Regions from separate parts of the Isoptericola aurantiacus genome, predicted to be linked through region 2. Evidence: riboswitches for the same ligand, from Rfam matches in the RefSeq annotation. Region 2 holds a riboswitch; the other holds the start of a gene.

Region 1 (4,404 bases), 480 kb from region 2:
GTGTCGGCGAGCTCGGTGTACGGCACACCGCTGGTGCCCTGCACCAGGAGGATGACGGCGACGTACACCACCCAGAGGGCGATGCCGATCCAGGCCCGGGGCCGCACCCGGAGCGCCGTGCCGCTGACGTGTCGAGGACGGTCCATGGCCATCAGGCGCTCCGATCACGAATGTCGGCTCTGTCGGACACGAACGTAGCGAGGTTCGGCACCTCCCGCCCGTCGGGACGGGCTCCGGCCGTCGGCCCGGTACCCCCGGTGGCCCGGTCGCCGTCAGGCGTGCAGCGCCTGGGCCACGTCCTCGACGAGGTCCAGCGGGTCCTCGAGCCCGACCGAGAGCCGCACGGTGGTCTCGTTGATCCCGATGGCTGCCCGTCGTTCGGGGCCCAGCCGGCGGTGGGTGGTCGTGGCCGGATGGGTGATCAGCGACTTCGCGTCACCGAGGTTGTTGGAGATGTCCACGATCTGCAGGGCGTCGAGGAACGCGAAGGTGCGCTTCTTGGCCTCGTGGGGACCCGCGCCGTCGTCGGCGAACAGGTCGAACGTGACGACGGTGCCGCCGCCGCTCTGCTGGGACAGCGCCAGCTCGTGCTGGGGGTGGGAGGTCAGGAACGGGTAGCGGACCCCGGTCACGCCGTCGGCGGTCTCGAGGAACTGCGCGACCTGCAGCGCCGCGGCGTTCTGCGCACGGACCCGCACGTCGAGGGTCTCCAGCCCCTTGAGCAGGACCCAGGCGTTGAACGGGCTGAGCGACGGGCCGGTGTGCCGCAGGAACGTCTCGACGGGCCCGGACAGGAACTCCTGCGGGCCCAGGATCGCTCCGCCCAGCACGCGGCCCTGGCCGTCGATGTGCTTGGTGGCCGAGTACACGACGACGTCGGCGCCGAGCTCGAGCGGCTTCTGCAGGATCGGCGTGGCGAACACGTTGTCCACGACGACGACGGCGCCCGCGGCGTGGGCGAGCTCGCACACGCGGCGCACGTCGACGAGGTCCTGCATGGGGTTGGACGGCGTCTCGAAGAAGACGACGTCCGCGGGCGTGGCGAGGGCTGCCTCCCACTGATCCAGGTGGTGGCCGTCCACGAGGTCGACCTGCACGTCCCACTTGGCCAGGATCTCGTCGTAGATGACGTTGGTGGAGCCGAACAGCGCGCGGGCGGAGACGATGCGCGAGCCGCTGCGCACCAGCGCGGCCAGGGTGGTGAACACGGCCGACATGCCGGTGGTGGTGGCGTAGCAGGCCTCGGCCCCCTCGACGAGGCGCAGCCGCTCCTCGAAGGTCCGCACCGTGGGGTTGCCGTAGCGGGAGTACACGAACCGGGAGTGCTCGCCCGTGAACGCCGCCTCGGCGTCGGCCGCGGAGTCGTAGGTGTAGCCCTGGGTGAGGAACAGGCCCTCGGAGGTCTCGTTGAAGTCGGAGCGGCGGTGCCCGCCGCGCACGGCGAGCGTGGCCGGACGGGCCGTGGCGGGCAGCGGGCCGCGGCCGGCCCCGCCGAGCAGCTCGGGGTTCGCGCCGGGGCCGGTGGGGATCTCCGCGCGGGTCACGCGCTGCGCTCCGCCCAGGTGGTGCACGGCAGGCCCCGGACCTTCCAGCCGGCCTGGTCGCGGACGCCACCGAACCCGGGCGCGCCCTCGAAGCCCTCGAGCACGTTGTACGAGGGGCCGATCCCGGCCGAGGTGGCGAGCCGGGCGGCACCGATCGAGCGCTGCCCGGACCGGCACAGGAAGACCACGGGGCGGCCCGTGGTCACGCCGGCGGCCTGGATCTCGGCGAGGAACGCGGGGTTGGGACGGCCGTCGGAGGTCACCCACGGGGTGAGCACGGCGTCCTTGCCGAGCTCCGCGACGTCGGGGACGCCGACGGCGCGCCACTCGCCGTCGGTGCGCACGTCCACCAGGACGGCGTCGGGATCGGCGGCGAGCAGGTCCCACGCCTGCTGCGGGGTCAGGTCTCCGGCGTAGCCCTCGGCGGGTGCGGCCTGCACGGGTGCGGTCATGTCGCTCCTCCCATCGGTCGTGGCGGTAGCACCCGCGCCCGGTCCCGTGCCGCGACGTCGTGCGGTTGCCCGACGACGGCGGCCCGGTCCCGCGGGGTTGCTGCGGCGTCGACGTGCCACGTCACTCGGCCGCTCGGGATGGTCACCGCGATCGTACGACACGGCGTCCGCGGAACGGGACGGCCGTCTCGACCAGTGAGCAGTTCGCGTCCATCCGGACAGCTCTGACCGCATCGTGAGACCACCGTCCCAGAACTTGACGGCGGCGGGGGTCGACCGCAGCATGGTGCCCAGGTCATGAGCGCCAGCGCGAAGCCCCGGCTCGCTGGCCGGCAACCCTCCCCTCGCGGCGGGGTGCCCCGGGTGACGACCTGGCCCCGCGCCGTCCGGCGTCGGGCAAGCGCGGGGAGCAGCCTCCCCGGGACACTGAGGAGGACCGCATGACCGCCATCACCGAGACCCCTGCCTGTCCGGCCGGCACCGTGGCCGCCCTCGCGCCCGTGCTGCCCGTGGTCGGGCACGACACCCCGGCACCGCTCGTCGACGGCCGCCGCGTGCCCTACGCGAACCTCGACGTCGCGGCCTCCGCCCCCGCGCTGCAGAGCGTCGCCGACGCGATCACCCGCACCCTGCCGCTGTACGCCTCCGTGCACCGGGGAGCCGGCTACCTCTCCCAGGTGTCCACCTCCCTGTACGAGACGGCGCGGCGCTCCATCGGCGAGTTCGTCGGGGCCCGCGACGACGACGTCACGCTCGTCGTGCGCAACACCACCGACGCGCTCAACCTCCTGGCCGGCTGCGTGCCCGCGTCCGACGACGGCACCCCCGGGCGCGTGCTCGTCCTCGACGTCGAGCACCACGCGAACCTCCTGCCCTGGCAGCGCTCCGCCGACGCGACCGTCGTCGTCGGCCGGGCCACCGCGGCCGCGACCGTGACCGCGCTGCGCGACGAGCTCGCCGCGGCCCGTGCCGCCGGTCGCCCCTACGCGCTGCTCGCCGTGACCGGCGCCTCGAACGTCACGGGGGAGTCGCTGCCCCTGGACGACCTGGTCGCGACGGCGCACGCCGCCGGCGCCCGGATCCTCGTCGACGGCGCCCAGCTCGTGCCGCACCGCCGCGTGTCGCTGGCCGCGACCGGCATCGACTACCTGGCGTTCTCCGGGCACAAGACCTACGCCCCGTTCGGGGCCGGCGCGCTCGTCGGCCGGCGCGACTGGCTCGACGCCGGCACGCCCTACCTCGCCGGTGGCGGGGCCGTGCGCAGCGTGCGCACCGACCACACCGACTGGCACGACGGCCCCGCCCGGCACGAGGCCGGGTCGCCCAACGTGCTCGGCGCGGTGGCGCTCGCGGCCGCCTGTGAGACGCTCGCCGGGATCGACCCGGTGGCGCTGCGCGAGCACGAGGACGCGCTGCGACGCCGGCTCGTCGACGGCCTCGGGGAGATCGACGGCGTCCAGGTCGTCCAGCTCTGGGCCGACGCCGCCGACGCCGTCGGGGTCGTGACCTTCGCCGTGGCCGGGTACGAGCCGGGCCAGGTCGCCGCCTACCTGTCCGCCGAGCACGGCATCGGGGTGCGCGACGGACGGTTCTGCGCCCACCCGCTGCTCGCGCGGCTGGGGTACGGCGCCGGCGCGGTGCGCTCCTCGGTGGGCGTCGGGACCTCCGGCGAGGAGGTCGAGCGCCTGGTCGAGGCCGTCGCGGCCCTGGTGGCCGACGGCCCGCGGGCGCGGTACGACGTCGTCGACGGGCTGTGGATCGTCGTCGACGACCCGCGCCCCGTGCCCGAGGGCTCCGGCCTGGACGGCCTGCTCGCCACCGCCGGCCCGGGCGGCGACGAGGTCTTCGGCTGCCTGCCCGAGGGCGCCTGAGCCGCTCCCTTCGCCGTCGCGGCGACCACTGTGGTCGCGATGCTCCGCTGCGGCCGGTGGCTTCAGACCGCTGCTACACCCTCAAATCGGATGAAACCATGAAGTACATGCGGAACTGCCTCCTTCCCCTGGTGCTCCTCGCGACGCTGAGCGGGTGCGGGAACGGCGATCCTGGCCGCCCGACGGCCACGACGTCCCACGAGATGACCGACATGGCCACCGCTGAGATCGTGGGCACCCTCCAGGCCGAGACGCCCGTCAGCGACGGCCCGGTCCACTTCACGCTCGACGAGGGCGACGGTTTCGTCACCGGGCTGGTCTTTCCCTCCGGCTGGTCCGCCACGCAGGATGGTGAGGGGGTCCTCGATGCGTCCGGGGACCTCGTGGCGTCGGTGGGTTCTGCCTACTCGGTGACCGGCGGCGAATACGCGCTCGGCGAGGACGTCTGGTCCGAGGGATCCGCAGTCGACCAGCTCTGGCTCGTCGGCGAGATCGACGACGCGGCTGGCTGACATGTCGACGCGCGCTGTCACGGAG
Region 2 (4,404 bases):
GCGCTGGGCGGCGACGCGCTCCGCGTGCGCCCCGCGCTCGAAGTCGGCGGGCGTCAGGGCCGCGAGGCGCTCGCGGACGGCCGGGTCGACGACGCCCCGTGCGGCCGCACGCTCGGCCAGGGCGGCGCTCGCCTCGTCGAGGGCGGCACGCACCGCGTCCGGCCCGTCGGCGTGGGCCCGGGCCAGCACCGAGACCTCCCGGACCTTCTGGTCGGCGAACGCGAGCCACCGCCGCAGTCCGGGAGTCCGGCCGGCCCGCTCGGCCGCGGGTCCCTCCCACGTCTCGTCGTCGACGTCGTGGGGCACGTGCAGCAGCGACGTCGAGGTGCCGACCGTGATCGAGCCGGCACCCAGCGGGCGCAGCGCGGCGAGCACGTCGAGCCGCGCGGCGAGGTCGGCGCGCCAGACGTTGTGCCCGTCGACGACGCCGGCCACCAGGGTCTTCGTGGCCAGGCCCGGCACGGTCCCGTCGGGACCCGACCCGGTGGGCACGGCGCCCTTGACCAGGTCGATCGCGATCGCGTCCACGTCGGTCGCGGCCAGCAGGGCGAGCCCGTCCCGGGCCGGTGCGGCCTCGGTGCCCGCGGTGGCCAGCCCGCCGAAGGGGGCGGCGACGAGGATCCGCGGTCGCTCCGGGGTGACGTCGAGGGCGTCGTCCGCCGAGGCTGGCGCGAGGTCCGTCGCCAGGGCCAGGTAGGCCGACGTGATCGCGGCGTCGGTCCGCCCGGCGTCCACGTCCATCGTGTCGGAGACCAGGACGGGCTCGTCGAGCTGCACCCACGGCACGCCGACGGCGGCGAACGCGCGCAGCAGCTCGGCGTACGCGGCGACCACGTCGTCGAGCCGGTCGAGCGGGTGGAACCCGTCCGCGGCGTCGTCGGCAGCCTTGGACAGCGCCAGGAACGTCACCGGGCCCACGAGCACCGGGCGGGTGGTGACGCCCGCCTCCTTGGCCTCGGCGTACTCGCGCACGACGCGGTGGTCCGCGAAGGAGATCGGCGTGGTCTCGCTGATCTCCGGCACGAGGTAGTGGTAGTTGGTGTCGAACCACTTGGTCATCTCCAGCGGCGCGTCCTCGCCGCGGCCGCGGGCGACGGTGAAGTAGCCGTCCAGGTCGAGGGAGCCGTCCTCGTCGTCGATCAGGTCGCGGAACCGGGCCGGCACGGCGCCCAGCAGCGCGACGACGTCGAGCACCTGGTCGTAGTAGGAGAACGAACCGGGCACGGACCCGTCGTCGGGGTCGAGGCCGAGCGCGACGAGACGCTGGACGGTCTCGCGTCGCAGCGCGCCGGCCGTGACCTCGAGGTCGACGGCGTCGGTGCGGCCGGCCCAGCGCGACTCGACGGCGCGCTTGAGCTCGCGCCGCCGTCCGATGCGCGGGTAGCCGAGGATCGTGCCGCCCGGGAACGCGGCGGCGGGGTTCGGGTCAGGTGTGGTCATGAGCATTCCTTCGGGTTCGGGCCCCCACGGGGACGACGGCGGCACCCGTGCCGCGTGCGGAGCGGCAGGGCGTGCGGGTCGCGCGCGGGCTCGCCGGGACGAGCGGTCAGGCGACCGTGGGGACGTCGGTCGGGATGCCCGGTACCAGCGGCCTTCTGGCCAGGTCGGGGACGACGGACGCCTCGGAGGGCGACGCCGTCCGACCGCCGAGGTGGACACCCTCGAGCAGGTCCAGAGCGGGACGTGACGTGTTGAACGTGTACACGTGCAGGCCGGGTGCGCCGGCGTCGAGCACGCGCTGGGCGACGTCGACGGCGTACGCGGTCCCGTAGGCGTGCTGCGCCTCGGGGTCCGGCTGGGCGTCCAGCGCGTCCAGCAGGTGCTGGGGCGCGGGCACACCCGTGAGGTCCTCGACACGGCGGAGCCGTCGTGGCTCGGTCGTGGGCATCAGCCCGGCGAGGATCGGGATCGTCACCCCGGCCGCACGGGCCTCGGCGACGAAGTCGGTGTAGCTGTCCGCGGCGTAGAACAGCTGGGTGATGGCGAACGAGGCGCCGGCCTGCTGCTTCTCCAGCAGGCGCCGCACCTCCTGGGTGCGCGTGGTGCCCGCCTGGCGGTTGCCGTCGGGGAACGTGGCCACGGCGACGGTCAGCGGCCGGGCGGCACCGCGCACGGCGGCGGCCGGGTCGGTGGCGCAGCGACGGGCCTCGACCTCGCGCAGCAGGTGCACGAGCTCGACGGAGGAGTGCACGCCGTCGTCCGGGGGCCGCCAGTCGGGCTGGTCCTTCGGGGGGTCGCCGCGCAGGGCGAGGAACGAGCGGACCCCCGCCTCGAGGAACTCGTCGACGACCTGCGACACGTCCTCGCGGGGCGCGCCCACACAGGTCAGGTGCGCGATGGGCAGCACCGGGGTGCCGGCCAGGAGCGTCGAGACGACCTGCCGTGCGGTGGCGCGGTCGCCGCCGCCGGCGCCGTAGGTGACCGAGACGAAGTCGGGCCGGGCCGCCACGAGGTCGCGCGCCGTCGCCCAGAACTTGGGCGCGGCGTCGGGCCGCCGCGGCGGCATGAGCTCGAAGCTCACCGTCGGGCGGGCGGGCACGGCACGTGCCGGGTCAGAAATTGCCTCTGCGACCATGCGTCACTCCATCGAACCTGGTGTTGAGCACCTTCGTCCTCGGGAGGCTTCCGTCGGAGAACGGGTTGCTGCGGCGTCGTCGAGCCAGGACTCTCGGCCGCTCTGGATGGCTTGGACCCCGACTCTAGGCGTGGCCCATCCAGCGGACAACCCTGACCGCATCGTGAGACGTTGCCGTCCGGCCCGCATCGCAAGCGTGGGAGAGTTCCGCACGTGCGGCCGACCGGCAGGGGTACGCGCTGAACTCGAGGGCGGTCATCCGCTCGCGTCGCGCAGGAACTCGGGGCGGAGCAGGTGGGACACCTCGGACCGCACAGAGTTCCGGACCTGGTCGGCCAGCAGCGTGCTCAGGATCTCGACGGCCTGGGGGTCCGGGACCTCGATGCTGCCCAGCCCCCGCACGATGAGCATGCGCGCCAACGTCGAGACCGGGGTACCCATGCGGTCGGCCTGCGCGGACAGGTCGGCGAACACCTCGGCGTCCAGCCGCACCGACAACACCCGCGGCGAGGTGACGCCCGGGGAACGGCGGGTGCCCACCGCGTCGGCCGGCAGCGGGTCATGCCTCGATTCCTCGGAGGCCTCCGCCTCGGCGGCGATCAGGTCTCGTACGTCGGACATCGGTCGTCACTCCTTCCCGTCCTCGTTGGTGTAGCGGCGTTGGTCGCTGGTGCTGGACCTCCACGCGTTGACGCCCCACAGGTGACCGTCGTCCTCCACGGTGATCACCGTGATGAGGAAGCCCGCAGCATCCGACCAGCCGATGGTCCGCACGCTCTTGCCGCTCACACTGGCCAGATCGGGCCGCAGCTCGACCGCATAGGGGTCCGCGTACGCCTCGTCAGCCCACGACGGTTCGATGTTCTGTTCACCTGACCCGTACCGGTCGGTGCGCGTGCGGATGTACTCCCCGCGGTGCTGTCAGTCCGGTCGAGCCATGCACTACAGAATACTACGCGAGGGCTCCTCGACCACTACCGCACCGACGAGGTTCTTGGCAAAGATCCTGCGGGACCGGCGCGCGGTCCAGGAACCACAGGGGTCCCGGGACCGGACTCTCCAGCCTGCTCGGCGTCCCGGGCGTCGGTCTCGGCTGGTCACCGGTCGGTGTCGGGGGTGCGTCAGCCGTAGGGTGACGGCATGGATACCGAAGAGCGCCTCGCCGTCTTTCTCGACTACGAGAACCTGGCGCTCGGCGCGCGGGAGCACCTGGGCGGGATGACGTTCGACTTCCAGCCGATCGCGGACGCCCTCGCGGTGCGGGGCCGGGTGGTCACCCGACGCGCCTACGCGGACTGGTCGTACTTCGACGAGGACCGGCGGATGTTGACGCGCCACCAGGTCGAGCTGATCGAGATGCCGCAGCGCATGGGTGCCTCCCGCAAGAACGCCGCGGACATCAAGATGGTGGTCGACGCCATCGAGATGGCGTTCGAGCGCGAGTACATCTCGACGTTCGTCATGTGTACAGGGGATTCCGACTTCTCCCCCCTGGTCAGCAAGCTGCGCGAGCTGGACAAGCGCGTCATCGGCGTCGGCGTGGAGAAGTCCACCTCCAGGCTGCTGCCCGGCGCCTGTGACGAGTTCCTCTTCTACGACCGCCTCGAGGGCGTCGACGTCCCCGACGAGTCCGAGCGTGCGCCCCAGCGCAAGAAGCCCGCCACCCGGCGCAGCGGCACGAGCTCCCGGTCGTCCGCCGGGTCCGCGAGCAGCACGTCCGGCGGCCGGGCCAAGGCCACCGCCACGGCCGAGGACAAGGCCGCCGCGCCGTCGTCGGGCCCGAAGGGTGGCCGCAAGAAGGCCGGGCTCTCGACACCCGAACCCGTCGA

What was found. A riboswitch is a leader RNA that binds a small molecule or an ion and turns the genes downstream of it on or off. The one in region 2 is predicted to bind S-adenosylmethionine.
Region 1: linked by a shared signal. The riboswitch ahead of ACIQLL_RS02715 (aminotransferase class V-fold PLP-dependent enzyme) and the one ahead of ACIQLL_RS05000 (methylenetetrahydrofolate reductase) in region 2 are both predicted to bind S-adenosylmethionine.

What each region holds. Positions count from the first base shown of each region.
Region 1 covers NZ_JBJBAE010000001.1:609,828-614,231, reverse strand. The annotation lists gene ACIQLL_RS02730 (CPBP family intramembrane glutamic endopeptidase) at 1-146, opposite strand, end outside; gene ACIQLL_RS02725 (O-succinylhomoserine sulfhydrylase) at 273-1,499, opposite strand; gene ACIQLL_RS02720 (rhodanese-like domain-containing protein) at 1,541-1,996, opposite strand; SAM riboswitch class IV at 2,290-2,405, shown strand; gene ACIQLL_RS02715 (aminotransferase class V-fold PLP-dependent enzyme) at 2,437-3,867, shown strand; gene ACIQLL_RS02710 (hypothetical protein) at 3,924-4,379, shown strand.
Region 2 covers NZ_JBJBAE010000001.1:1,084,828-1,089,231, forward strand. The annotation lists gene metE (5-methyltetrahydropteroyltriglutamate--homocysteine S-methyltransferase) at 1-1,446, opposite strand, end outside; gene ACIQLL_RS05000 (methylenetetrahydrofolate reductase) at 1,547-2,575, opposite strand; SAM riboswitch class I at 2,581-2,688, opposite strand; gene ACIQLL_RS05005 (hypothetical protein) at 2,831-3,196, opposite strand; gene ACIQLL_RS05010 (hypothetical protein) at 3,203-3,364, opposite strand; gene ACIQLL_RS05015 (NYN domain-containing protein) at 3,716-4,404, shown strand, end outside.